One region of the Streptomyces sp. P9(2023) genome, then DNA from elsewhere that is predicted to be linked to it. Evidence: riboswitches for the same ligand, from Rfam matches in the RefSeq annotation. Region 1 holds a riboswitch; each other region holds the start of a gene.
What was found. A riboswitch is a leader RNA that binds a small molecule or an ion and turns the genes downstream of it on or off. The one in region 1 is predicted to bind cobalamin.
Positions count from the first base shown of each region.

Region 1 (7,000 bases):
GCCCGGGATGCTGTCGGCCGCGTGCCCCGGCGAGGTGTTCACCTCGCCCGTGCCCGATCAGATGGTGCGGGCGGCCGCCGCCGTCGACAGCGGGGCGGGCGTGCTGTTCGTCGTCAAGAACTACACCGGTGACGTCCTCAACTTCGAGATGGCCGCCGAGCTCGCCGAGGACGAGGGCATCCAGATCGCCAAGGTCCTGGTGGACGACGACGTGGCGGTGACGGACAGTCTGTACACCGCCGGGCGGCGCGGAACCGGCGCCACGCTCTTCGTCGAGAAGATCGCAGGGGCCGCTGCCGAGGAGGGCGCGCCGCTTGAGCGGGTGGAGGCGATCGCGCGGCGGGTGAACGAGCGGTCGCGGAGTTTCGGTGTCGCGCTGAGCGCCTGCACGACGCCCGCGAAGGGCAGCCCCACCTTCGAACTGCCCGAGGGTGAGCTGGAGTTGGGTATCGGGATCCATGGCGAGCCGGGGCGTGAACGGCGCGCGATGATGACCTCGCGTGAGATCGCGGACTTCGCCGTCGACGCCGTACTGGAGGACCTGCGGCCGTCCGGGCCGGTCCTCGCCCTGGTGAACGGGATGGGCGCCACGCCGTTGCTCGAACTGTACGGGTTCAACGCCGAGGTGCAGCGCGTGCTGGCCGAGCGCGGGGTGCCGGTCGCCCGCACGCTGGTGGGCAACTACGTCACCTCGCTCGACATGGCCGGATGCTCGGTGACGCTCTGCGAGGCCGACGGGGAGCTGCTGCGGCTCTGGGACGCGCCCGTGCAGACGGCTGCTCTGCGCTGGGGCCGGTGAGGAAAGGATGAACGAAGTGAACGAGTTCGACGCCGCGTTCTTCCGTCGCTGGCTGGCCGCTGCCAGGGCCGCCGTCGACCGGGAGGCAGACCACCTCACCGAGCTCGACTCGGCGATCGGCGACGCCGACCACGGCGCCAACCTGAAGCGGGGGTTCGCCGCCGTGACCGAGGTCCTGGACAAGGAGCCGCCCGCGACACCGGGGGCCGTACTCACCACCGCGGGGCGACAGTTGATCTCCACCGTCGGGGGCGCTTCGGGGCCGCTGTACGGGACGCTGCTGCGCCACACCGGCAAGGCGCTCGGCGAGGCCGCGTCGGTGACCCGGCAGGACCTGGCGACGGCGCTGGCCGCCGGGGTCGCCGCCGTCGGGCAGCTGGGCGGGGCCCAGGTCGGGGACAAGACGATGCTGGACGCGCTCGTACCGGCGGCCGAGGCCCTCGGCGACTCCTTCGCCGCCGCCCGGGACGCGGCCGAGGCCGGCGCCCTCGCGACCGTACCCCTCCGGGCCCGTAAGGGCAGGGCGAGCTACCTGGGCGAACGGTCCGTCGGACACCAGGACCCCGGGGCGACCTCGTCGGCGCTCCTGATCGCCGCGCTCGCGGAGGTGGCCGCCGGATGACCGGTCAGGTGGGCATCGTGCTCGTCTCGCACAGCGCGGCCGTCGCCGACTCCGTCGCCGCTCTCGCCCGGGGGCTCGCGGGCGGCGGGGCGACCGCGCCGGTCGCCGCCGCCGGGGGCACCCCCGACGGGGGGCTCGGCACCAGCTCGGAGCGGATCGTCGAGGCGGCGAAGGCGGTCGACGGGGGTGCCGGGGTGGCCCTCCTCGTCGATCTGGGCAGCGCCGTCCTGACGGTCAAGGCGCTGCTCGCCGAGGGCGACGAGCTGCCGGAGGGGGCGCGGCTCGTGGACGCCCCGTTCGTCGAGGGCGCCGTCGCCGCACTCGTCACGGCGAGTGCGGGCGGCGACCTGGACGCGGTGGCGGCCGCGGCGACGGAGGCGTACGCGTACCGGAAGGAGTGAGTCCGGGAGCCGTTCCGGGAGCAGCCCCCGGCCCCGGGCCGGGGGCGCCCGGAACCCCTGCGGCGCGGGCCGGGGGCGCGCGGGAGATTGGTCACACACCGTCCGGGGGCGCACCCGTGTTGTGATGTACCTGGTCAACCCACTAATGCCACAGCGCCTTGGTGTACGGGAAACCGGTGCGGTACCGGTGCGGTACCGGTGCGGCCCTCGCCACTGTGATCGGGAAGTCCGGCTCCATCCCTCCGGGGAAGCCACTGGACCGCCGTGGGAGACCGCGGTGGTGTGGGAAGGCGGAGCCGCGGCGGCATGACCCGTCAGCCAGGAGACCGGCCAGGGTGCGTTGTCCATCCACGAGGTGCTGGAGAGGGTCTCCCGACCATGCACATAGCCGAGGGGTATCTGCCCCCTGTGCACGCGGTCGCCTGGGGCGTCGCGTCCACTCCATTCGTCGTCCACGGTGTCCGCGCGCTGACCCGTGAGGTCAAGGCCAACCCCGAGTCCACCCTGCTGCTCGGCGCGTCCGGCGCGTTCACGTTCGCACTCTCCGCGCTCAAGATCCCGTCGGTGACGGGAAGTTGCTCCCACCCGACCGGTACCGGCCTGGGCGCGATCCTGTTCCGGCCGTGGGTGATGGCGGTCCTGGGCACGATCACCCTGCTGTTCCAGGCTCTGCTGCTCGCGCACGGCGGGCTCACCACGCTGGGCGCCAACGTGTTCTCGATGGCGATCGTCGGGCCGTGGGCCGGTTTCGGTACGTACTGGCTGCTGCGCCGCTTCGACGTGCCGCTGATGGTGAGCGTGTTCTTCGGCGCGTTCGTCGCCGACCTATCGACGTACTGCGTGACCAGCGTCCAGCTGGCGCTCGCCTTCCCCGACCCGGGCAGCGGTGTGCTCGGGGCGCTGGCCAAGTTCGGCGGGATCTTCGCCGTGACGCAGCTCCCGCTCGCCGTCAGTGAGGGTCTGCTGACCGTGCTCGTGATGCGGCTGCTGTCGCAGTCCAGCAAGGGGGACCTGACCCGGCTCGGGGTCCTGCTCCCGTCCCGTAAGAAGGCCGACACCGCGGAGGCGAGCGCCTGATGAGCCGGAACGCGAAGATCAACAGCCTGCTTCTGCTCGTCGTCGCGGCGCTGGCGGTGCTCCCGCTGGTCCTGGGGCTCGGCGACCACAAGGAGGAGCCGTTCACCGGAGCCGACGCCGAGGCGGAGACGGCGATCACGGAGATCGATCCGGGTTACGAGCCGTGGTTCAGCCCGCTCTACGAGCCGCCGTCCGGCGAGATCGAGTCGGCGCTCTTCTCTCTTCAGGCGGCGCTCGGCACCGGGGTGCTGGCGTACTACTTCGGTCTGCACAAGGGCCGCAAGCAGGGCGAGGCCCGGGCCGACGCGAAGGCGCTGCGGCCGGCGTCCGGCGTCCGGCGTCCGGCGACGAGTAGCCGCCGGTGCTGCCGATCGACGCGGCGGCGCACAGCAGTCGCTGGTGCCGCCGCCATCCTTCCGAGAAGGCCGTGCTCGGATTCGGTCTGACGCTCTGCGCGGTCGGTCTGCCGGCGTGGCCGGGGGCCGTGCTGGTCGCGGCGGCCACCCTGGCCGTCCTGCTGGGTCCGGCCGGGGTGCCGGGGCGCCAGCTGTGGCGGGCGTTCCGCATCCCGCTGAGCTTCTGTGTCACGGGCGCCGTCCCGCTCCTGTCCGAAGTGGGCGGGCCCCGGGGACTGGTGGTGTTCGCGCAGGACGGTCCGGTACACGCGGGCGAACTGCTGCTGCGGACGTCGTCCGCGTCCCTGGGCGTGCTGCTCTTCGCCTTCACCACGCCCGTATCCGATGTACTGCCGCGGTTGGTGCGGGCGGGGGTGCCGGCGCCGGTCGTGGATGTGGCGTTGGTGATGTATCGGATCAGCTTTCTCCTTTTGGATGCGATATCCAAAATCCGACAGGCACAGGCGGCCCGGCTGGGGCTGACCACGCGGGCGGCGACCTGGCGTTCACTCGCCGGGCTCGGCGCGACGGCGTTCGTCCGCGCCTTCGACCGGGCGCAGCGTCTGCAGGCCGGCCTGGCCGGAACGGGGATACGACGGGACGCTGCGGGTCCTGGTGCCCGAGGCCGCGGTCTCGGGCCGGTTCCTCGCCTCGACGGCCGGCCTGCCGGCCGGCCTCGTCGCCCTCACTCTCGTACTGGAAAGGTCACTGCCGTGAGTCCCGCATCCCCTGTCGTGGAACTGGTGAAGGCCACCTTCGGCTACGAGGACGGCCCGGTGGTCCTCGACGGCGTCGACTTCGCCGTGCCGGAGGGCCGGGCGCTGGCCCTGCTCGGCCGCAACGGCGGCGGCAAGACGACGCTGCTGCGGCTGCTGAGCGGGGGCCTGCGCTGCGTCAGCGGCGCGCTCCGGCTGGACGGCGAGGAGGTGTCGTACGACCGGAAGGGGCTGACGCGCCTGCGGACGACCGTGCAGTTGGTCGTCCAGGATCCGGACGACCAGCTCTTCGCTGCGTCGGTCGGGCAGGACGTGTCGTTCGGGCCGATGGATCTGGGGCTTCCGGAGGAGGAGGTACGGCTCCGAGTGCGCGAGGCGCTCGAAGCGCTGGACATCGTCGCACTGGAGGACCGGCCGACGCACCTGCTCTCGTACGGTCAGCGGAAGCGAGCCGCGATCGCGGGCGCCGTGGCGATGCGCCCCCGGGTCCTGATCATGGACGAGCCGACGGCCGGGCTCGATCCGCACGGCCAGGAGCGTCTGCTTGAGGTGCTGGGGCGGCGGCGGGATTCGGGCACGACGCTCGTGATGGCGACTCATGACGTCGACCTGGCGCTGCGCTGGGCGGACGAGGCCGCCGTCCTCTCGCCCCACGGTCTGCGGACGGGCCCGGTCGAGGCCCTGCTCGCCGACGACGCCCTGCTGGACGCGGCCCGCCTGCGCCGCCCCTGGGGCATGGCGGTCACGCGCCTGATGCGCGCGCACGGCCTGATCGCCCCGGACGCCCGCGGGCCGCGCACGGCGGAAGACCTGGCCGCATGGGAGGTGCCACGACAGCGCACGCCCTGAGCCCGGCGACGCCCATGGGTCGCCTTCGTGCGCGCCATGGGCGCCCAGCGGTTACCGAGTAGTAGTACAGATCACTCGGCCAGCCTTCTGCAACTAGTTGCACAACCGGGTCGGGGTCGCTTAGAACAAGGGGTGACGATTCCGCGCGAGGAGGCGCCCCCGATGACCTCGACCCCGTACCCCCACCTGTTGAGCCCGCTCGACCTCGGCTTCACCACCCTGCCCAACCGGGTTCTCATGGGTTCCATGCACGTCGGGCTCGAAGAGACCGAGAACGGGTTCGCGCGCATGGCGGCCTTCTACGCCGAGCGCGCCCGCGGCGGGGTCGGGCTCATCGTGACCGGCGGCATCGCGCCCAACGAGGCCGGCCGCCCCTGGGACGGCGGCGCCAAGCTGACCACCGAGGAGGAGGTCGCCGAGCACCGGCACATCACCGACGCCGTGCACGCCGAGGGCGGGCGGATCGCGATGCAGATCCTGCACTTCGGCCGGTACGCCTACCACCCCGGGCTCGTCGCCCCCAGCGCCATCCAGGCGCCGATCAGCCCCTTCGTACCGAACGAGCTGACCGACGCCGAGGTCGAGCAGACCATCGAGGACTACGCCCGCTGCGCCGAGCTCGCCAAGGCCGCCGGGTACGACGGCGTCGAGGTCATGGGCTCCGAGGGCTACCTCATCAACGAGTTCATCGCGGCCGCCACCAACCACCGCACCGACCGCTGGGGCGGCAGCTACGCGAACCGGGTGCGCTTCCCGCTGGAGATCGTCCGCCGGATCCGCGAGCAGGTCGGCGAGGACTTCATCGTCATCTACCGCCTGTCGATGCTGGACCTGGTCCCCGGCGGCTCGACGCTGGAGGAGGTCGTCTCCCTCGCCAAGGAGATCGAGGCGGCCGGCGCGACCATCATCAACACCGGCATCGGCTGGCACGAGGCCCGGATCCCCACCATCGCGACCTCCGTCCCGCGCGGCGCGTACACCTGGGTCACCAAGAAGCTGATGGGCTCGGTGTCCATCCCGCTCGTCACCAGCAACCGCATCAACACCCCCGAGGTCGCCGAGCAGATCCTCGCCGAGGGCCGCGCCGACATCGTCTCGATGGCCCGCCCCTTCCTGGCCGACCCCGACTTCGTCGCCAAGGCGGCCGCGGACCGTGCGGACACCATCAACACCTGCATCGGTTGCAACCAGGCCTGCCTGGACCACACCTTCAGCCTGAAGATCACCTCCTGCCTGGTGAACCCGCGCGCCTGCCACGAGACCGAACTGGTCCTCTCCCCCACCCGGCTCGCCAAGCGGATCGCGGTCGTCGGCGCGGGCCCGGCCGGCCTCGCCGCCGCCGTCTCCGCCGCCGAACGCGGCCACTCCGTCACCCTGTTCGACGCGGCGAGCGAGATCGGCGGCCAGCTGAACGTCGCCAAGCGCGTGCCGGGCAAGGAGGAGTTCGACGAGACCCTCCGCTACTTCCGCGTCCAGCTCGACGAGCGCGGGGTCGAGGTCCGGCTGAACACCCCGGTCACGGCCGCCGATCTGGACGGTTACGACGAGGTCGTCGTCGCCACCGGCGTCACCCCGCGTACCCCGGAGATCGAGGGCGTCGACCACCCGAGCGTCGTCAGCTACCTCGACGTCCTGCGCGACGGCGCGCCGGTCGGCGAGCGGGTCGCGATCATCGGCGCCGGCGGCATCGGTTTCGACGTGGCCGAATTCCTGACCGACGGCGGCGAGGGCGCGAGCCAGGACCCCGAGACGTACTTCAAGCAGTGGGGCGTGGACACCTCGTACGAGACGCGCGGCGGTCTGCGTGCCCCCGAGCGCCCCCGGCCTCCGCGCCAGGTCCACCTGCTCCAGCGCAAGACGACCAAGGTCGGCGCCGGTCTCGGCAAGACCACCGGCTGGATCCACCGCGCCGAGATGAAGCACCGCGGCGTCACGATGGTCGCGGGCGCGACGTACGAGCGGATCGACGACGAGGGCCTGCACCTCACCGTCGACGGCGAGCCGCGGACGGTCCCGGTCGACACGATCGTCCTCTGCACCGGCCAGGATCCGCGCCGCGGTCTGTACGAGGAGCTGATCGCGGCCGGCCGTACGGCGCACCTGATCGGCGGCGCGGACGTCGCCGCCGAACTGGACGCCAA
Region 1 covers NZ_JAUPWM010000020.1:78,111-85,110, forward strand. Annotated here, with positions in the region: gene dhaK (dihydroxyacetone kinase subunit DhaK) at 1-799, shown strand, start outside; gene dhaL (dihydroxyacetone kinase subunit DhaL) at 816-1,421, shown strand; gene Q5762_RS23830 (PTS fructose transporter subunit IIA) at 1,418-1,822, shown strand; cobalamin riboswitch at 1,937-2,172, shown strand; gene Q5762_RS23835 (energy-coupling factor ABC transporter permease) at 2,201-2,899, shown strand; gene Q5762_RS23840 (energy-coupling factor ABC transporter substrate-binding protein) at 2,899-3,345, shown strand; partial or broken gene cbiQ (cobalt ECF transporter T component CbiQ) at 3,261-4,011, shown strand; gene Q5762_RS23850 (ATP-binding cassette domain-containing protein) at 4,008-4,859, shown strand; gene Q5762_RS23855 (NADPH-dependent 2,4-dienoyl-CoA reductase) at 5,022-7,000, shown strand, end outside.

Region 2 (7,000 bases), on a different contig from region 1:
GGCGAGAGAGCCCGTCCGGGCTCGATTCGCAGGATCCTCCGGCGGGCGCTAGGCGCGCCGGGTGGCGACCGTGCCCAGGACGCGGAGGTGCGGGCGGGCGTCGGCGGTGGGGTGGCTGATCTCCACGCGGACGCCGTAGACCTCGGCGATCAGGGGTGCCGTGAGGACCTCGCGCGGGGCGCCGGCGGCGACCACCCGCCCCTCGGCGAGCATGACGATCGTGTCGCAGTACATCGCGGCCAGGTTCAGGTCGTGGAGCGCCACGACGGTGGTGATCCGCAGGCTCGTCACCAGGTCGAGCAGTTCCAACTGATGCTGGATGTCGAGGTGGTTGGTGGGCTCGTCCAGGAGGAGTTCGCGCGGCTCCTGGGCGAGGGCGCGGGCGATCTGGGCCCGTTGGCGTTCGCCGCCGGACAGGGTGTGCCAGGGCTGGTCCGCGCGGTCGGTGAGGCCGGTGCGGTGCAGGGCGTTCCGTACCGCCTCCTCGTCCGCGGCGGAGGCCGGACTCCAGGCGCGGCGGTGCGGGATACGGCCGAGACGTACGACGTCGGCCACACCGAGCTCGACGAGCGTGTCGGCCTGCTGCTCGACGACCGCGACCCGCCGGGCGACGTCCCGCCGCCGCAGGTCGTGGAGCGGGTCGCCGTCGAGGCGGACCACGCCGGAAGCGGGGGCGAGGACGCCGCAGAGCAGCCTCAGGAGGGTCGACTTCCCGGAGCCGTTGGGGCCGAGGAGACCGGTCGTGGTGCCGGGTTCGGCGGTGAGGGTGACGCCGTCGAGGATCAGCCGTCCTGCGGCGGTCCGTGTGACGCGGTCGGCGCTGAGTGTCATCGGCGGGCGCTCCGGCTCCGGTACAGGACGAGGACGAAGGCGGGTACGCCGACGAGCGAGGTGACGACCCCGACCGGCACTTCCTGCGGTTCGAGGACGGTACGGGCGAGGGTGTCGACCCAGACGAGGAAGACGGCTCCGCCGAGCGCGGTGACGGGCAGCAGCCGGCCGTGCCCCGGCCCGACGAGGGCGCGTGCGGCGTGCGGCAGGACGAGGCCGACGAAACCGATCGCGCCGGCCGAGCTGACGAGGGCCGCGGTGAGCAGGGCGGTGGCGCAGAGCAGCACGAGCCGGGTCCGGGCGACCCGTACACCGAGGGTGGCCGCCGCGTCCTGGCCGAAGGCGAAGGCGTCCAGCGTACGGGCGTACCCGAGGCAGACGGCGAGCGTCGGGACCAGGACGGCGAGGCACAGCCATACGTCGGTCCAGCCGGCGCCGCCGAGCGAGCCGAGGAGCCAGAAGAGGACGCCGCGGGTCGTCTCGGCGTCGGCGGAGGTGACGACGACGAACGAGGTCAGCGCGGAGAACAGCTGCATGGCAGCGACACCGGACAGGACGACCCGGTCGGTCGTACCGCCGAGGACATGGCTCAGCAGGAGCATCGCGGCGAAGGAGCAGAGCGCGCCGGCGAACGCGCCCGCCGAGACGGAGAGGGCTCCCCCGCCGACGCCGAGGACGACGACCACGACGGCCCCGGTCGACGCCCCGGAGGAGACACCGAGGACGAAGGGGTCGGCGAGCGGGTTACGCAGGAGGGACTGCATCACGGCGCCGCAGAGCGCGAGTCCGGCGCCGCAGACGGCGGCGAGAAGAGTGCGCGGGAGCCGCAGGTTCCAGATGATGCCGTCCCTGATCGGGCTGAGGCCCGAGGGTTCCCCGCCGAGGTGGGAGGCGACGACGGACAGGACGTCGCCGACGCCGATGTCGGCGGGGCCGATGGTGACCGCGACGGCGAGGGAGAGGACCAGGGCGACGCACCCGAGCGCGAGGTGCGCGAGGGTACGGGTCATCGGGTGGGGTGGTGGCGGCGCAGGCCGGCGGCGAGCTGCTCGATGCCCTCGACGGTACGGATCGTCGGGTTCATGGCCTGGCCGCTGAGGAGGACGTACCGCTTGTTCCGTACGGCGTCCATCGTCTTCGTCACGGGGTGGGACTCCAGGAACTCGATCTTCTTCGCCGCACTCTCCCCGGACTGCGCCTTACGCGTGAGGTCACCGATCACCAGGATGTCGGGGTCACGGTCGGCGACCGCCTCCCAGCCGATCTGTGGCCATTCGTCGGTGGTGGAGTCGAAGACGTTCTTCACCCCGGTCTCCCGGGTGATGACCCCGGGTGCGCCACAACAGCCCGCCATGTAGGGGGACTCGGAGTCGGAGAACCAGTAGAGGACGCTGACGCCTTGCGCGTCGAGCCCCTCGGTGGCCTTCGCGACGCGGCCCTTGAGCTCGGCGACGAGCGCCTCACCGCGCTCCTCGACGCCGAACACCCGGGCCAGGTCGCGGACTTCGCCGTAGACGGCCTCCATGGTCAGCGGCTCGGTGCGCTTGCCGTCGCCCCCGCCGCTGTTGTCCTTGCCCTGGCAGTCGGACGGGGAGAGGTATGTGGGGACGCCGAGCTTCTCGAACTGCTCGCGGGTGGCCACGCCACCCTTGGCGAGAGTGGAGGCGAACGAGGCCGCCACGAAGTCGGGTTCGGTGTCGAGGACCTTCTCGAAGGAGGGGTAGTTCTCGGCGAGCCGCGGGACGTCGGCGGCGGCCTTCTCCAGGCCCTTCATCACCGGGTCGGTCCAGGTCGCGGTGCCGACCATCCGGTCGGCGAGGCCCAGGGAGAGCATGATCTCGGTCGTGCCCTGGTTGAGCGAGACCGCCCGGCGGGGGCCGCCGCCCGCGATCTCGACCGTACGGCCGCAGTTCTCGACCGACCGTGGGCCGGTGGCGGCCGAGGAGTCGCCCTTGCCCGCGCCGGCGCTGCCGGCGCCTCCGCCGCCACCTCCGCAGCCGGTCAGCAGCAGGGCTCCGGAGAGGAGCAGGGTGAAGGTGCGGGCGGCTGGGCAGGCGAAGGCCACGGCTCTTCCTCGGCGTCGAGGGCCCATGCGCGGGGCCCGTGTCGTACGGATACCGCCAGCAGGTCTTCGGACTCGGGATCACCCGGACGGAGCGCCTTCCCGGACCGGCTCCCCGGTCCAGTGGCTTCGTGCCCCGCCCGTCACCCTCACCGCTGCGCGTCAGCTCCGGATTCGCACCGGATTCCCTGACTCCGTACGTCACGCACGTGAGTTCGACTGGCTACGGCAAGCTACCACAGCGTCCGATCGGGCCCACCGGGGCGCGGTCGGGGCCGTACGGGCGCGTTGGCCCAGGCCGTGCGGGCGCGTGGTGCAGGCCGTGCGGGATACTGCGGGCATGCGGATCTCAGCCAGGGCGGACTACGCGGTACGTGCCGCGCTGCAGCTCGCCGCGTCGCGGGACGACGAGCCACTGAAGGCGGAGGCCATCTCCGAGGCGCAGGACATCCCCCACAAGTTCCTCGAAGGCATCCTGAACGACATGCGCCGGGGCGGTCTCGTGGTGAGCCGGCGGGGCGGCAACGGCGGCTACCGACTGGCGCGGCCCGCCGAGGCCATCAGCATCGCGGACGTCATACGCGTCGTGGAGGGACCGCTCGTCTCGGTGCGCGGCGTCCGGCCCCCGGACCTCACGTACACAGGTCCCGCCGAGTCGCTCCTGCCGCTGTGGGTCGCGCTGCGGTCCAACGTGCGCGAGATCCTCGAAGGCGTCTCGCTCGCCGACGTGGCGACGGCACAACTGCCTGCCGAGGTGACGGAGCTGGCCAGCGCCCCGGAGGCCTGGACCAATCCCTGAGACGGTTCCGTCCGGCATGTGAACACCCTCTTGGGATGGCCGTCTCGTTCTGCCACGATCCCTATCAGCCAGGTAGGAGAACTAGGGATCCCGGGAGGGTGGCGGCAGTGCCCATGCGAACGTTCGACCGCGTGGACCGCCTGTCGACCCTGCTGACCTCCCGTCGCCACATCGACCTCGGCCGTCACTCCAGCGCCATCTGTCGCGCCGCCTGACGCTCAGCGCCGCCCCGCGCAGCCGCCTTCCCGGCTTGCCCGCCCCGCTGTCCGTACGTACGCACCTTCCTGCTCGCCCAGCACCCGAGAGGACACCTCTGTGTCTGCCGCCAGACCGTTCACCACCCTGCGTACCGTCGCCGCCGTAGCGGCGCTCCCCCTGCTGCTCGCTTCGTGCGGCTACGGCTCCGATGCCGCGACCGACGAGAAGAAGGTGGCCGCCGAGGGCGCGAAGCTCTCGACGGAGTCGGTCCGCGTCGGCTACTTCCCGAACCTGACCCACGCCACCGCCCTCGTCGGCGACCAAGAGGGCATCATCCAGAAGGAGTTGGGCGGGACGCAGCTGAAGGTCTCCACCTTCAACGCCGGCCCCTCCGAGATCGAGGCGCTGAACGCGGACTCCATCGACATCGGCTTCATCGGCCCCTCCCCCGCGATCAACGGCTACACCAAGTCCAAGGGCAAGAACCTCCGGATCATCGGCGGTTCGGCCTCCGGCGGCGTGAAGCTGGTCGTCAACCCCGAGAAGATCCGGACCCTGGACGACGTCAAGGGCAAGCGGATCGCCACCCCGCAGCTCGGCAACACCCAGGACGTCGCCTTCCTCAACTGGATCTCCGAACAGGGCTGGAAGGTCGACGCCCAGAGCGGCAAGGGCGACGTCTCCGTCCTCCGCACGGACAACAAGGTCACCCCCGACGCCTACAAGTCCGGCTCCATCGACGGCGCCTGGGTACCGGAACCGACCGCCTCCAAGCTGGTGAGCGAGGGCGGGAAGGTCCTTCTCGACGAGTCGTCGCTGTGGCCCGACAAGAAGTTCGTGATCACGAACATCATCGTGTCGCAGAAGTTCCTCGGCGAGCACCCCGACGTCGTCGAGGCCGTACTGCGCGGCTCGGTGAAGACCAACGAGTGGATCAACGCCAACCCCGACAAGGCCAAGGCATCCGCCAACGCCAAGCTGAAGGAACTCACCGGAAAGCCCCTGGGCCCCAAGGTCATCGACAGCGCCTGGCCCTCCATCCAGTTCACCGCCGACCCGCTCGCCGCGACCCTCCAGGCCCAGGCCGACCACGCCGTCAAGGCAGGCCTCCTCAAGCAGCCCGACCTGAAGGGCATCTACGACCTCGGGCCGCTCAACAAGATCCTCAAGGCCGCGGGCAAGCCGGCGATCGGCGACGCCGGCCTCGGTGTCGATGGCTAGCTCTTCCGGACGTCCTTGACGAAGACGACGCCGTCGCTGTCCGCCAGGTGGGCCGGGTCGAGCGGGGCGTAGCCGAACCAGGGGGAGACGCGGGGCGCCGGCCGCGTATCGCCCAGGGCGGTGGCGAGGCGCCGGGCGTCGATGACGCAGCGGTCGCCCGGGAGCGCGTACAGGAGCCCTTCGAGGGTGTCCACCGGCGGCGCGTCCACTCCCTGGTGCCGGATCGTGCCGAGGGCGGTGGCCACGAAGGCGTACTCCTCGCCGAGCCGGGTGCTCACCAACGCACCGGCGCTCCACCACTCCACCGGCCCCTCCCACATCCGCATCGTGCTCTTCTCCCGCTGGAGATGGGAGTTGTGGGCGTACACCAGCACCGGGCCTCGTGCGGCGACGGCGAGGAGGTTGTCGGCCATCATCTGGTCCCGTACGCCCAGCAGCCGGGGCATGCGGGCCGGTGAGGTGTCGGCCATCCAGTGGTGGTAGCGGAGCAGGCCGGTCGCGGTACGCGCGGACAGCCGCGCCCGGTCCCAGTCCTCCCGCGAGGTCGCCGTGCGGAGATGGGGCGTCCGCTCGTCGAGCAGCGCCCCCAAGTCGTCGGCGATCAGCCGTAGTTGACCGGCCTCGGCCGACTGTCCCGCGGACCGGGCCGGGTCCATCATCGCGGCGGGTTCGGTCCACCGGTCGTCGGCGCCGAGCAGGCGGTCGAGTGTCTCCGCCGTACAGGGGAGCAGGTCCGCGTCCACCTGGGCCGCGAGGTAGCCGTGGAGGGCGGTGAGGGCCTGGCGGGGGCTCGCGGCGGCGGTGATCTCCAGCGGGCCGTCGAAGCCGGCGAAGCGGAGCCGCTCGGACGCGGGCCGGCCGTCGGCGTCGGCGCGGACGTTGTGGGCGCGCATCCAGCGCACGAGCTCGCGGTTGGCCGCGGAGGCGCCCCAGCCGTGGCTGAATCCGTGCTCCATGACCTCGTCGAGGGTCCCCGTGCCCGAGGTGACGTGGTCGTCCACGATCAGACCCCGCAAGCAGTCGCTCTCGAGCGCGATCGTCCGGTAGCCCTCCTGCTCGACGAGCTGCCGGAAGAGCTCGTTGCGCAGGTGCAGCAGGTCGTCCTCGCCGTGGGTCGGCTCGCCCAGGGCGAGCAGCCTCGGCCGGGACGGAAGCAGCCTCATGACGGCGGCCGCGTCGACGGGATGGGCGGTGTCCTGGATGTCGGTAGCCATGCCTTCAACGGTATCGTTGAACCTGCGATTGAAACTTTCGCGCGATATCCGCAGGTGCATGGGACGAGCATGGGACGAAACCTTCAAACCGACGGGCGACTCAGGCCGGTCGATCTGGCGCGCGGGCACGGTCTGTCCACGCAGGCGATCAGGAACTACGAGGAGGCCGGCATCCTCCCGGCCGCCGACCGCACGCCCTCCGGCTACCGCGCCTACACGCCGCTCCACGCGGCGGCCCTGCGCGCCTTTCTCGCCCTGGCGCCCGGCCACGGCCACCGGACGGCGACGTCGATCATGCGGGCGGTGAACGGCGGCGCGGCCGAGGAGGCGTTCCGGCTCATCGACGAGAGCCACGCCCAGCTCCTCGACGACCGGCGGACCCTCCACGCCGTGGAGCGCGCGCTCAAGGACCTGGAGCCCATCGCGGAGCCAGGTCCGCCCGGGCCTTCCGGGCCTTCCGGGCCTTCCGGGCCTTCCGGGCCTTCCGGGCCTTCCGGCGAGACGTTCATCGGACCGCTGGCGGGGAAGCTCGGCATCCGGCCCGCGACGCTACGCAAATGGGAGCGCGCCGGACTCGTGCGCCCGCGCCGCGACCCGCGGACCGGGTACCGCGTCTACGACGAGGCCGACGTACGGGACGCCCGGCTGGCCCACCAGCTCAGGCGCGGCGGCTAC
Region 2 covers NZ_JAUPWM010000036.1:50,941-57,940, reverse strand. Annotated here, with positions in the region: gene Q5762_RS30465 (ABC transporter ATP-binding protein) at 49-831, opposite strand; gene Q5762_RS30460 (iron chelate uptake ABC transporter family permease subunit) at 828-1,841, opposite strand; gene Q5762_RS30455 (ABC transporter substrate-binding protein) at 1,838-2,923, opposite strand; cobalamin riboswitch at 2,936-3,132, opposite strand; gene Q5762_RS30450 (Rrf2 family transcriptional regulator) at 3,234-3,692, shown strand; gene Q5762_RS30445 (putative leader peptide) at 3,806-3,907, shown strand; gene Q5762_RS30440 (aliphatic sulfonate ABC transporter substrate-binding protein) at 4,008-5,111, shown strand; gene Q5762_RS30435 (erythromycin esterase family protein) at 5,108-6,325, opposite strand; gene Q5762_RS30430 (TioE family transcriptional regulator) at 6,395-7,000, shown strand, end outside.
Region 2: another riboswitch for cobalamin. It lies ahead of Q5762_RS30455 (ABC transporter substrate-binding protein); the one in region 1 lies ahead of Q5762_RS23835 (energy-coupling factor ABC transporter permease).

Region 3 (7,000 bases), on a different contig from region 1:
GCACGGACATGGGCGGCCGGACGAAGGAGATCCAGGCCGAGATCACCGACCGCGACCAGGAACACCTGATGCGGTGGAAGACCACGAGCGGTCCTGATATGTCGGGATCCTTCTCTCTGCTGCCCATCGACCAGGAGCACACCCGGGTCCAGGCGCGGGTCGAGTACGACCCGGGCACCGTCAAGGACACCTTCGGCGGGCCGAAGGGCTTCGCCCAGGTGCAGGCGATGGAGCGGCTCGTACGGACCGACCTGGAGCACTTCAAGCAGCTGGTGGAAGAGAAACGGTGACCTGGGCGGTGACCTAGGGGCTACGCCTCCGGGTACCGCCGCGGCGTCCACGTGATCGTGCGGCCGTCGCCGCGCTCGACCGCCCGGGTCTGGGAGGACCCGATCAGCAGCAGCGTGCGCATGTCGACCTCGCTCGGCTCCAGGGTCTTCAGGGTCACCACGCGCACCGACTGCTCCGGGCCGCCGACGTCCCGCGCCACGACCACCGGCGTCTCGGGCGAGCGGACGTCGAGCAGCAGCTCGCGGGCCGCCGCCACCTGGTGCGTACGGGACGTGGAGCCCGGGTTGTAGAGGGCCAGGACCAGGTCCGCCTCCGCCGCCGCGCGCAGCCGTTCCGCGATGACCTCCCAGGGCTTGAGGCGGTCGGAGAGGGAGATCGTGGCGTAGTCGTGGCCGAGCGGGGCGCCCGCCGCGGCCGCCGCCGCGTTCGCGGCCGTCACCCCCGGGAGGACCCGTACGGGAACGTCCGCGTACCGCTCCTCCGACGCCACCTCCAGGACCGCCGTCGCCATCGCGAAGACGCCCGGGTCGCCGCCCGAGACGACCGCGACCCGCCGCCCGCGCCGTGCCAGGTCGAGCGCGAACTCGGCGCGCTCGGACTCGACCTTGTTGTCCGAGCCGTGCCGCCGCTGGTCGGGGCGGAGCGCCGGGACCCGGTCGAGGTACGTGGTGTAGCCGACCAGGTCGTCGGCGTTGACCAGCGCGCCGCGCGACTCGGGCGTCAGCCAGGGCGCGCCCGCCGGGCCGGTGCCGACGACGACGACCTCGCCCCGCTCGCGGGACTCCGGCGCCACGGAGTCGATACGGGAGGGCAGCACGGCGACGGAGAAGTACGGGACCGTCTCCGGGTCGACGTCCGCCAGGGTCCCGGTCCGCTCCCCCGCCATGAACGCCCGCTCCACATACCGCGCGTCCTCGAGCCGGCCCGCCCGTTCGAGCGCGCGCCGCACGGTCGGGAACGTCCGGCCCAGCTTCATCACCACCGCCGAGTCCGTGCCCGCGAGACGGGCCGTCAGCTCGTCCTCGGGCAGGGTGCCGGGGACGATCGTCAGGACCTCCTCCGCCTCGCACAGCGGCTCCCCGAGCCGGGCGGCGGCGGCGCTGACCGAGGTGACGCCGGGGATGACGGTGGTGTCGTAGCGGTGCGCGAGCCGCTTGTGCATGTGCTGGTACGAGCCGTAGAAGAGCGGGTCGCCCTCGGCGAGCACGGCCACCGTGCGGCCGGCGTCCAGGTGCGCGGCGAGGCGGGCGGCGGCCTCCTCGTAGAAGTCGTCGAGCGCGCCCCGGTAGCCGCCCGGGTGGTCCGTGGTCTCCACCGTGAGCGGGTACATCAGCCGCTCCTCGATGTGGTCCTCGCGCAGGTGCGCGGCGGCTATGGCGCGCGCGATGGAACGGCCGTGCCGGGCGGAGTGGTACGCGACGACGTCGGCGGCCTCGATCGCCTTCACCGCGGCGAGCGTCATCAGCTCCGGGTCGCCGGGCCCGAGGCCGACCCCGTACAGCTTTCCGGTCGTGGTCCCGCTCATGCCTGGATCTCCGCTTCGTGGGCGAGGGCGTTGACGGCGGCGGCGGTCATCGCGCTGCCGCCGCGCCGGCCGCGTACGACGAGGTAGTCGAGGCCGAGTTCCTGGGCCGCCAGGGCGTCCTTGGACTCGGCGGCGCCGACGAAGCCGACCGGGATGCCGAGGACGGCCGCCGGGCGGGGCGCGCCCTTGGCGATCATCTCCAGGAGGTGGAAGAGCGCGGTCGGCGCGTTGCCGATGGCGACGACGGAGCCTTCGAGGCGGTCGCGCCAGAGTTCGAGGGCGGCGGCGCTGCGGGTGGTGCCGAGCTCGGCGGCGAGCGCCGGCACGGACGGGTCGGAGAGCGTGCAGACCACGTCGTTGTCGGCGGGCAGCCGCTTACGTGTGACACCGCTGGCGACCATCTGCGCGTCGCACAGGATCGGCGCGCCGGCGCGCAGGGCGGCGCGGGCGCGGGAGACGACGTCCGGGGAGTAGGCGAGGTCGCGGACGAGGTCGGTCATGCCGCAGGCGTGGATCATGCGGACCGCGACCGTGGCGAGGTCCGCGGGCAGCCCCGCGAGATCGGCCTCGGCGCGGATCGTGGCAAAGGACTCGCGGTAGATCGCCGCGCCGTCCTTCTCGTAGTCGAACATCCTGTTGCTCTCGCTCATCTCGTGGTTGCTGAGGGGGTGCGGGCCGCCGCGACGGCGTCGGGAAGGTCTGTACGGGGGGTGGGGCGGCCGTCCACGAGGTAGGTGCCCTCGCCGGTGGCGACGACGTCGACCCACGCGGGGGCCTGCGGGTGGCCGCACCGGCGCTCGCACCCGGAGAAGTGGACGGGGAGGCCGCCGCGGCCCGGGTCGGCATCGGCGCGGACGTCGGCGAGGGACTTCGCGCAGCCGGGGCGCCCGGTGCAGGCGCCGACGCCGACCCAGGGGGAGCGGGGGTCGGTGATCAGGCCGTACGTGTCGAGGGCGCGCAGGCGGTGCGCGGCGGCGGCCCGGTCGGGGAAGCCGGTGACGACGGCACCCCGCCAGGGGGTGAGCCGTACGTCGCCGCCGCTCTCCGCGAGGGCCCGAAGCTGGGCCGCCGTGAACCGCCCGAGCGGCGCGAGGACGTGCAGGGCGGTCCCACCGAGCGGCCCGGGCAGGGGCGGGGCGCCCTGGGACATCTCCCGCGCCGGTACGGGCTCCGCCGCGATCCCGGCTCCGCCGAGGGCGCCGGCCAGGTCCGGCACGCGGTCCTCGGGCAGTTCCCGCACCCGCCAGGCGCCGTTCCCGGCGGTACGGGCGGTGTCCAGGAAGGCCCCGGCGGCGGCGAGCGCGGCGCCGGGGGCGTCGGCGTCGGCGACCAGGAAGTCCTGGCCGCCCACCCGGAGCCGTACCGAACGCGGCCCGGGCCCTCCTGCGATCAACGTCACATCTCCGCCGAGCCCTGCCACGTCCCCGCGCCCGTCGTCGAGGACGAAGAGGAACCGCCCGGAAAGCGCCGCCGTCCACGCCCGCCCGCACAGCAGCGAGTCCAGCTCGCGGGCCCACAACTGCACGTCAGCACGGCCGAGTCCGTCGAGCCCGGCCGTCGGCGAGGCCACGATGTTCCGGACCCGCTCGTGGGTCGCGGAGGGCAGCAGTCCGGCGTCCGCGAGCACCTCCGCGAGCTCCGCCCCGCACCCCTCACCGAGCCCGCGCAGCTCCACGTTCCCCCGCGAGGTGACACTGACCGACCCGTCGCCGAGATCCTCGGCGGCCGCCGCCAGAACCATGACCTGACGTACCGTCAACAACCCTGCGGGCAGCCGCAGTCGGGCCAGCCGTCCGTCATCGGCGGCATGCAGCCGAAGCGCCCCGGGGCAGGCGTCACCACGGTCCCGTACGGGCGGTTCGCCCGGGTTGGGCGTTGTGGGTGGGGTGGGCGGCATGGCCGCGAGCATACCCACGCCGTCAGCGGTCCCCACCCGGCCCGGAAGGCGCACGATCTACTATGCAATCCGGCATGGGGTCCCAGGACCCCGGGGAGGAAGCCCGGTGAGAATCCGGCGCGGTCCCGCCACTGTGAGCCAGGCCCCGTGAGGGGTCGGGTGAGTCAGGAACTCCTGCCGTCCACACGACCACCCGGGGCGCGGACAACCCCGAGGAAGGCCTGCGCACGCATGCGAATTCTGTTGCTGTCGCACTCCGACACCGACCTGCTCAGCGCCCGTGCGGCCGGCGGTCCGGTCGAGTACCGGTTCGCCAACCCGTCCCGGCTCGCCCTGGACGACCTCGGCGGGCTCCTCGACGGCGCCGACCTCGTTCTCGTACGGCTCCTCGGCGGGCTGCGGGCCTGGGAGGACGGGCTCGACGCGCTGCGCACCGCCGGAAAGCCGCTCGTCGTGCTCAGCGGCGAACAGGCCCCGGACGCCCAGCTCATGGAGGCGTCCACCGTCCCCGTCGGCGTCGCCACCGAGGCCCACGCGTACCTCGCGCACGGCGGCCCGGCCAACCTGGAGCAGCTCGCCCGGTTCCTCTCCGACACCGTGCTGCTCACCGGCCACGGCTTCGAGGCCCCGGCCGCCGCGCCCACCTGGGGTCCCCTGGAGCGCGCCCCGCGTACGGAGACCGGCCCGACCGTCGCCGTGCTCTACTACCGCGCCCACCACATGAGCGGGAACACCGCCTTCGTCGACTCCCTCTGCGAGGCGATCGAGGACGCGGGTGCCCAGGCCCTGCCGCTGTACGTCGCCTCCCTGCGCGCCCCCGAGCCCGAGCTGCTCGAAACGCTCCGGCGCGCGGACTCGATCGTCACCACCGTGCTCGCCGCCGGTGGCACCAAGCCGGCAGAGGCGCAGGCCGGCGGCGACGAGGAGGCCTGGGACGCGGGGGCGCTCGCCGCCCTCGACGTACCGATCCTGCAGGCGCTCTGCCTCACCGGATCGCGCGCGGCCTGGGAGGAGAACGACGAAGGGCTCTCCCCGCTGGACGCCGCCAGCCAGGTCGCCGTGCCCGAGTTCGACGGCCGGCTGATCACCGTCCCGTTCTCCTTCAAGGAGATCGACGAGGACGGCCTCCCGGCGTACGTCGCCGACACCGAGCGAGCCGCCCGTGTCGCCGGGATCGCCGTGCGCCACGCCCGGCTGCGGCACATCCCGAACGCCGAGAAGAAGCTCGCGCTCGTCCTCTCCGCGTACCCGACCAAGCACTCCCGGATCGGCAACGCGGTCGGCCTGGACACCCCCGCCTCCGCCGTGGCCCTGCTCAGGCGGCTGCGCGAGGAGGGGTACGACTTCGGTCCCGTGGAGGAGATCCCCGGCCTGGTCTCCGGTGACGGCGACGAGCTGATCTACGCCCTGATCGAGGCCGGCGGCCACGACCAGGACTGGCTGACCGAGGAGCAGCTCGCCCGCAACCCGGTCCGCATCCCGGCCGCCGACTACAAGCGCTGGTACGCGACCCTCCCGGAGGAGCTGCGCGAGGGCGTCGAGCGGCACTGGGGGCCGCCGCCCGGCGAGATGTTCCTCGACCGGTCCCGTAACCCCGAGGGTGACATCGTCCTCGCCGCCCTGCGGCGCGGGAACCTGCTGATCCTCATCCAGCCGCCGCGCGGCTTCGGCGAGAACCCGATCGCGATCTACCACGACCCCGATCTCCCGCCGTCCCACCACTACTTGGCTGCCTACCGCTGGATCGCGGCGCGCGCCGAGGACGGCGGTTTCGGGGCGGACGCGATGGTCCACCTCGGCAAGCACGGCAACCTGGAGTGGCTGCCGGGCAAGAACGCGGGCCTGTCGGCCGCGTGCGGCCCGGACGCGGCGCTCGGCGACATCCCCCTGATCTACCCGTTCCTGGTCAACGACCCGGGCGAGGGCACCCAGGCCAAGCGGCGCGTGCACGCGACCCTGGTCGACCACCTGGTGCCGCCGATGGCCCGCGCCGACTCCTACGGCGACATCGCGCGCCTGGAGCAGCTGCTCGACGAGTACGCGCAGATCTCCTCCATGGACCCGTCCAAGCTGCCCGCGATCCGCGCGCAGATCTGGACGCTGATCCAGGCGGCGAAGCTCGACCACGACCTGGGCATGGCGGACCGCCCGGCGGACGACGGCTTCGACGACTTCCTGCTGCACGTCGACGGCTGGCTGTGCGAGGTCAAGGACGCGCAGATCAGGGACGGTCTGCACGTGCTCGGCGGGGCGCCGGTGGGCGAGGCGCGGGTCAATCTCGTCCTGTCGATCCTGCGCGCCCGCCAGATCTGGGGCGGCACGCAGGCCCTGCCGGGTCTGCGCGAGGCCCTCGGCCTGGACGAGTCCGCCGCGACCCGGACCACCGCCGACGAGGCGGAGGCCACGGCGCGCGAGCTGGTCGAGGCGATGGAGGCGGCGGACTGGTCCGTGGACGCGGTCGCGACCGTCGCGAAGGCGTACGGCCCCGATGTCGCCGCCGTCCTCCGGTTCGCGTGCGAGCAGGTGGTGCCCCGGCTGGCGGCGACCACCGACGAACTCACCCACGCCGTCCACGCGTTGAACGGCGGCTTCGTCCCGGCGGGCCCGTCCGGCTCGCCCCTCCGGGGCCTGGTCAACGTGCTGCCGACCGGCCGGAACTTCTACTCCGTCGACCCCAAGGCCGTCCCCTCCCGCCTCGCGTGGGAGACCGGCCAGGCGCTCGCCGACTCGCTCCTGGAGCGCTACCGCTCCGACAACGGCGAGTGGCCGACGTCCGTGGGCCTGTCCCTCTGGGGTACGAGCGCGATGCGCACGGCCGGCGACGACGTGGCCGAAGCCATGGCGCTGCTGGGCATCCGCCCCACCTGGGACGACGCCTCGCGCCGGGTGAACGGCCTGGAGGCGATCCCGCTCGCCGAGCTGGGCCGCCCGCGCATCGACGTCACGCTGCGCATCTCGGGCTTCTTCCGGGACGCGTTCCCGCACGTCATCGGCCTCCTGGACGACGCCGTACGGCTGGCCGCCGGGCTCGACGAGCCGGCCGGGGACAACTACGTACGGGCGCACGCGCAGGCCGACCTGGCCGAGCACGGCGACGAGCGGCGGGCGACCACCCGGATCTTCGGCTCGCGGCCGGGCACGTACGGCGCGGGCATCCTCCAGCTGATCGACTCCCGTGACTGGCGGACGGACGCGGACCTCGCCGAGGTGTACACGGTGTGGGGCGGGTACGCGTACGGCCGGGGGCTCGAAGGCCGTCCGGCGCGCACCGAGATGGAGACGGCGTA
Region 3 covers NZ_JAUPWM010000018.1:39,911-46,910, forward strand. Annotated here, with positions in the region: gene Q5762_RS22375 (SRPBCC family protein) at 1-290, shown strand, start outside; gene Q5762_RS22380 (precorrin-2 C(20)-methyltransferase) at 311-1,816, opposite strand; gene Q5762_RS22385 (precorrin-8X methylmutase) at 1,813-2,448, opposite strand; gene Q5762_RS22390 (cobalamin biosynthesis protein CobG) at 2,463-3,725, opposite strand; cobalamin riboswitch at 3,769-3,908, shown strand; gene cobN (cobaltochelatase subunit CobN) at 3,945-7,000, shown strand, end outside.
Region 3: another riboswitch for cobalamin. It lies ahead of cobN (cobaltochelatase subunit CobN); the one in region 1 lies ahead of Q5762_RS23835 (energy-coupling factor ABC transporter permease).

Region 4 (7,000 bases), on a different contig from region 1:
GTTCCACGGCAGGGCCGCTGGTGAGAGGAGGGCTCTGGGTGCCAGCCCGTGATCCGCGCCGGGGGAGGGCAGGATTGAGGCCACTGCGACCAGTTGGCCGTTTGCCGGCCCGGGTTGCGCCGAGAGGCGTGCGTCCGTGGGGCCGGGTAGGAGCCACCAGCCGGTCGTGAGCGCCACGGCGACGGCGACGGCCCCCGCTCCCGCGCGACGGCGGGCGCGACGCCGGACCGCCCGCAGGTGTACGTCCGCGACTCCGCCGGCGGGGGCGACGAGGGGATCGACCTCGGCCGCGAACTCCTGGAGTCTCGAATCCAGTTCGCTGTCGAGATGCATGGACCAGTCGTCATTCATGGGGATACGCCTCCTGTCGAGGCCGGTACGGTGCGACTACCCGAGAGTGGCCGTGCGCTGGAGGTTCCGACGCGGCGGTGTCGGACAGATGGCTGTTGAGGATGCGCCGGGCGCGCATGAGGCGCGAGCGTACCGCCGTGCTGGTCGAACCGGTTTGCCGGGCCACCTCGTCCACGGGCAGGTCGACCAGATGATGCAGGACGACGGCGCGCCGCTGATCTGGAGAGAGGTGCCGGAGCGCCGCGACCAGGGCCACGTGGTCCGGGTCGAGACCGGGAACGTCCGCGGGCGGCCCGTGCCGGAAGTGCGCCTTGACTCGGTTACGGGCTCGACGCCACGAACTCACCGCCAGCCGCAGGGCCACAGTCCGCACCCAGGGGGTGGGATCTCCCTGCTCGGCCAGCTCGTTCCAGCGCGGCCAGGCTCGCGCGTACGCCTCCTGCACGGCGTCCTCCGCCTCGGCGATGTCGCCGGTGACCGCGTACACGACGACGACCATGCGCCGCACGCTTTCCGCGTAGAACCTCTCGAAGTCTCGCTCGACGGAGTCGTGCACCGAAGTGGTCACAGGCCGCCTCCTGGCCGTTCCGCACCGCGTCGGCCGCGGGCTCCCAGACGCCGCCGCAGCGGTGCCAGCAGGGCGTCCACCTCCGGCACGCCGAGCGGGCGGGCGAGCAGCAGCACGGACAGGCCGATGAACCCCGCGCCCGCCAGCAACGCGGCTCCGTCGACGAGCGGGCCGTCGCCGAGCACCCTGACGCTCAGCCGGTCGACGGCGAGCGCCGCTCCGGCACCCGGCACGCACGCGCCCGCGAGCCGCACGTGCGTGCCTAGCGCGCCCTCGAAGCCCTGCCCCAGGCGGCGTCGTAGCACCGTTGCCGTGCACGCGAGGCCGATCGTGCACGCGATGGCGTACGCGCCGGCGATCCCGACCACGGCCCAGCGTGCTGGCAGCAGTCCGTACGCGGCCAGCGACAGACCTGCATTGAGACCGGCGATCACGAGGGTGAGGAAGAAGGGCGTACGGGTGTCCCCCAGGGCGTAGAAGCCCCGGGCGAGTACGTACTGCGCGGAGAACGCCGCGAGGCCCGGCGCGAACGCGGCGAGGACCCATCCGATCGCCTGCGCGTCGGCCTCGGTGACCTGTCCGTACTGGTAGGCGACGCCGGTGAGGCGAGGGGCGAGGAGCAGGAAGACGGCGGCGGCGGGGATGATCGCCACCGCCGTGGTCTTGAGGCAGCGGGCGAGCTCCGCGCCGATCCGGCCGGGGTCGCCGTTGACGGCCGCGCGACTCATCACGGGCAGCAGGGCCGTGACCAGGGAGACCGTGATGATGCCCTGCGGGACGACCCACAGCTGGTACGCGCTGCTGTACGCCGTGTACCCGACACCCGCCGCGATGCCCTCGGCGTCCGCCCTCACGCCGGCCGTCGTCGTGAGCAGGGTCACCACCCAGTACGCGACCTGGTTCACGAGCACGAGCAGCAGCGTCCACACTGCGGCCCGCACCGGCCGGCCCAGGCCCGCGCGCCGCCAGTCGAACCGCAGGCGCCACCGGAATCCCGCCGACCGCAGGGCGGGCAGCAGGGCCAGGGCCTGTACCGCGATCCCCGCCGTACTGCCGAGGCCGAGGAGCAGCAGCTGCCCGTCCGTGACCTCGCCCGCTCCGGTCGCCGTCGCGGCCACCACGAGGTAGATCCCGAAGACGGTGATCACGACGACGTTGTTGAGGACCGGCGTCCACATCATCGCGCCGAGCCGGCCCCGGGCGTTGAGCACCTGACCGAGCACGGTGAAGGCGCCGTAGAAGAGGATCTGCGGCAGGCAGTAGCGGGCCAGGGTCACCGTGAGATCGCGCTGGGCGCCGCTGTAGTCCGTGTACGCGGTGACGATCCAGGGCGCCGCGAGCACGGCCACAGCGGTGATCACGGTGATCGCGACCAGACAGAGGGTGATGAGCCGGTCGGTGTACGCGACCCCGCCGTCCTCGTGCTCTTTCGCGGCCCGCACCAGCTCGGGTACGAAGACCGAGTTGAGCGCCCCGCCCATGAGCAGGATGTAGACGATGTTCGGCACCGTGTTGGCGACGTTGTAGGCGTCCGCGAGCAGGGCCGTCCCCAGGGCCGCGACGACCACCGCGCTCCGTACGAAACCCGTGATCCGGGAGACGAGCGAGCCGAGCATCATCGACGCCTTGCCCCGCCCACTGCCCACGTCCGCCTTCCGGGCATCGACATCGGCTCCCGCCGGCCTTGTCCCCGTCACGCCGCACCTGCCGGCAAGCCGGTTCCGCGGATCTCGGCGAAGTCGTCTGCCACATTCCAGTGCCGCCGGGCGTGCATGAGACAGGCGGGGGTATCCCGCCGCCCTCCCGAAGGGGGCGCAAGGACCAGAACGAGGAGACCTTCGACATGGCTGTCGCCGAGGTGCAGATGACCCACCGTGCCGGTGCCCTGGAGACCGTGCCCACGACCCCTGAGCAGCACCTGGCCTTCCTCGACTCCCTCTCGGGACGTGTGCGGGGCGAGCAGGTCAGCTTCCTCCAGCTTCCCTCCTGGAGCGCTGTCAAGGAGGGGTGGCGGGCCGAGTGGATCGGCTGGTTCGACGGGACGGGACGCCAGCGTGCCGCCGCCCAGGTGCTGTACCGGCAGCTGCCGGGCACGCGGCGGTACTTCGCCTACATCCCGGAAGGGCCGGTGCTGGACTGGGCTGACCCGGCGCTGATGGACGTCCTGCAGCTGCTTCTCGACCACCTGCGGGCAGCCGGGGCCTTCGCCGTACGCATGGGGCCGCCCCTGGCGTACCGCCGGTGGAGCGCCGAGATGCTCAAGGCGGCCGTGGGCCCGGGGCGCCGGGTCGGCGACGTGCTGCCGGACGTCGTCGAGCCGGTCGGGGCTGCCGTCGCGGACCGGCTGCGGGCGGCCGGCTGGCGGCGCTGCGGCGAGGAGGGCGGTGCGGGCGACGCCCAGCCGCGCCACCTGTTCGAGCTGCCCCTTGCCGGTCGGAGCACGGACGACCTGTGGGCCGGCTTCAACCAGGAGTGGCGGCGCAACATCAAGAAGGCGAAGACGGCCGGGGTGGAGACCTACCTCGGCACCGCCGAGGACCTGCCCGCCTTCTACGACCTGCTGCAGGTCACCGAGCGGCGTGACGGCTTCCGCCTCGGACGTTCTCTCCCCTATTTCCAACGGCAGCATCGGGAGCTCAACGCGGAGGAGAACGGGCGTGTGCGGCTCTATCTCGCACGCCACGACGGCGAGGTGCTCGCCGCCCACACCATGATTGTGGCGGGCCGGCGTGCCTGGTACCAGACGGGGGCCTCCGCCGACCACCGCCGCGAGGTCAGGCCGAGCAACGCCCTGCAGTGGCGACTGATCCGCGACGCGCACTCCCTTGGCGCGGCCGTGTATGACATGCGGGGCGTACCGGACACCCTCGATCCTGCGGAGCGGTCCTTCGGGCTGATGCGCTGGAAGCTCGGCACCGGAGGGGAAGTGGTGGAGACCCTCGGTGAGTGGGAGCTGCCCCTGCAGGGGGCGGTGAACAAGACCCTGCACCGGGCCATGCAGGCGTACCTGTCGCGCCGCTGAGGCCACCCCGGGGGCGTGTGGATCGGTCATGGGTGAACCTTAATCGATACTTCTAAGTCATTTAGAAGCTTGGTTGTGGGTTCAGGTGCCTTCCGCTACCTTGACCAGGACAAGTCAATCGATGGGCAGCGGAAGCCGGTGGGAATCCGGCACGGTCGCGCCACTGTGTGCTCGGCGGCACCCGCTCATCTCCTGAGCGGTGCGGTCCGGCAAGTCAGACTCGCCCCCGTCGAGCGAGCTCCATCCGACCGGGACGCGTGTTCCCACTGGAGGTCCTGCCATGGCCCAGGCCACCGCTCAGCCGAGCGTCGCCGCCCCCGCCGCACTGCCCGTCAAGGCGATCCTGCCCTGGGCCGTCTTCTTCGGGGCCCTGATGCTGCTCGCGCTCTTCTTCGTCGGCGCCGAGCAGGGTGCCACCGCCATCTTCGCCGGTGAGGGCGTCCATGAATGGGTGCATGACGGCCGCCACCTCCTCGGCTTCCCCTGCCACTGAGACGGGGGACGCGAACATCATGAACTCCGCAACTGTCGGAAAGCTTCTCGCGCGCGGCATGGTGGCCGGCCTCGTGGCCGGTCTCCTCGCCCTGGTCGTCGCCTACTTCCTCGGCGAGCCGCCGACCGAGGCCGGCATCGCCTACGAGGCGGCGCACAGCCAGGAGGAGGGCGGGGCTGAGCTGGTCAGCCGCGCGGCCCAGTCCACCACCGGTCTCGCGACCGGCGTCCTCGTCTACGGCGTCGGCCTCGGCGGCATCGCCGCGCTGGCGTACTGCTTCGCCCTGGGCCGGATCGGCGCTTTCGGGCCCCGCGCCACCGCGGCGCTGCTGTCCCTCGGCGGGCTGCTCGCCTTCTACGTCGTGCCGTTCCTCAAGTACCCGGCCAACCCGCCTGCGGTCAGCGACCCGGCCACGATCAGCCAGCGCGCCACCCTGTACCTCCTCATGGTGGTCCTCAGCGTGCTGCTCGCCGTCTCCGCCGTGATCCTCGGCAAGCGGCTCGCGCCCCGTCTGGGCAACGGGAACGCGTCGGTTGCGGCAGGGGCGTTCTTCGTCCTCGCCGTCGGGCTCGCGTATGCCTTCCTGCCCGCGGTCAATGAGATGCCCAAGGACTTCCCGGCCGCTGTCGTCTGGCAGTTCAGGATCTCGGCACTCGCGATCCAGGCCACGCTGTGGGCCGGATTCGGCCTCGTCTTCGGCGTCCTGGCGGAGCGGCTGCTGCAGCCGCGCGAGTCCGGCGAGCGTATCGGGGCCGTGGAGTCGGGGGCGGCGGTCGTGCCCTCGTGATGCCCGTCCACACGTGAGGGGGCGCCGGTCTCGGACCGGCGCCCCCTCTGCTGTGTACGTCAGCCGATGCGCACACCCCACATGAAGGGCATGCCACTGCGGGCGATCGACTCGTACCGCACCTGAGCGCCGGGCTTGGGTGAGTGGAGGATCTGGCCGTTCCCCGCGTAGAAGCCGACGTGGCTGAGGTCGCTGCGCATGATGATCAGGTCGCCGGGCTTCAGGGCGCTGAGGGAGTTGAAACGCGTCCCGACGCCGGCCTGCGCCTGGGAGGTGCGGGGTATCGTCACACCGGCCTGGCGGAACGCCCACGAGGTGAGGCCGGAGCAGTCGAACGAGGTCGGGCCGCTCGCGCCCCAGACGTACGGCATGCCGACCCGGCTCTTGGCGGCGGCAAACGCCGCGGCGGCACGCTCGGAGGCACTCGCCTCATTGCCCAGCTCGACGCGTGAGCTCGCCCGGTTGGCCCGGTCCTCCTCTTCCGCGATCCGGGCCCGCTCCTTCGCCGAGAGGGTGTTGAGCAGGCGCTGGGCCTCGCGCAGCTTGCCCTGGATCTCGGTCTTCCGCTTCCCCAGTTCCTTCTGCACGGAGCCGAGGTCGCGCAGCTTCTCGGACGCTTCGCCGCGCTGCTGCTGGAGGACCCGCTGCTCGGAGAGGAACTGCTGCAGTACGGCTGCCTGCCGGTCGCCGGCCCGGTCCAGCGCGGTCGCCTTCTCAAGGTACGTGTCGGGATCCTCGGAGAGGAAGAGCTGGAGGGCCGGGTCCAGGCCGCCCGAACGGTACTGGCCGGCGGCCACCGTGCCGATCTTGTCGCGGAGTTCGTTCAGCTCGCCCTGCTTGCGGGCCGCCGTGTCCTGGAGGGCGTCCACCTGCTTCTTGAGAGCGTCGGCCTTCTCCTTGGCCCCGTTGTACTTCTCGGTCGCCTGGGTCGCCTGCTCGTAGAGGCGGTCAACCTGCGCCTGGACGCCCTTTTTGTTCGGGTCGGGCAGGGGATCGGCCGAAGCGGGTTGGGTGGACAGGGCCACGGCCGCCGCGGCGGTGGCGGTGATGACGCCGGTGTAGCGCGGATTGGACTGCTTCGGGCGGCGGTGGGAGGCCACGGCGGAGCTCCTTCTTCCTCGACCGCCGACGGGCTGGGCGTACAGCGGTCACGGCGGCGTCTCCGTCGCCGCCCCGGATGCGCGAGCGGCTGCGCGAAGACTCACGAATACTAAGCTGCTTAGAGACTTAGGCTCAACGAAGGTCCTTGCAGAGAGATGTGAGGGACGCCACAACGTGTGCACGTGGGCGCGGAAATCCTTACGTCGTGGGCGTCTTACGATCATCCGGTTTCAGTGCACAACGAAGGGAACGCTCGTGACCGTCCGACTCACGCTGTTGTGCGCCCCTGCCGCAGCGGAGCGCGATGTGCGATTCGGAGAGGCGCCGCTGGACGAACGGGCGCTACGGCAGGCCGGGGAGGTGGCGGCCCTTCTGCCGCGAGCCTCACTGCACTACTCGGCACCGTCGGATCGGTGCGAGAACACCGTGCGTGCCTTGCGATGGGACGTGGTGACCGTCGAGCTGGCCCTTCGCGACATGAACATGGGCAGGTGGGCAGGACGGACCCTCGGCGAGGTGGCCGAGCGGGAGGGCGACGGGCTCGCCGCCTGGATGTCCGACCCCGAAGCGGCACCGCATGGTGGCGAGTCCGTGTCACAGGTCTGCGACCGGGTCGCCGTCTGGCTCGACGGATTGCCTACTGATGCCGGGCGGGTACTGGCCGTCGCGGACCAGTCG
Region 4 covers NZ_JAUPWM010000060.1:6,065-13,064, reverse strand. Annotated here, with positions in the region: gene Q5762_RS35845 (hypothetical protein) at 1-351, opposite strand, end outside; gene Q5762_RS35840 (SigE family RNA polymerase sigma factor) at 344-919, opposite strand; gene murJ (murein biosynthesis integral membrane protein MurJ) at 916-2,616, opposite strand; gene Q5762_RS35830 (peptidoglycan bridge formation glycyltransferase FemA/FemB family protein) at 2,763-3,941, shown strand; cobalamin riboswitch at 4,002-4,184, shown strand; gene Q5762_RS35825 (CbtB-domain containing protein) at 4,222-4,434, shown strand; gene Q5762_RS35820 (CbtA family protein) at 4,454-5,221, shown strand; gene Q5762_RS35815 (NlpC/P60 family protein) at 5,281-6,321, opposite strand; gene Q5762_RS35810 (histidine phosphatase family protein) at 6,578-7,000, shown strand, end outside.
Region 4: another riboswitch for cobalamin. It lies ahead of Q5762_RS35825 (CbtB-domain containing protein); the one in region 1 lies ahead of Q5762_RS23835 (energy-coupling factor ABC transporter permease).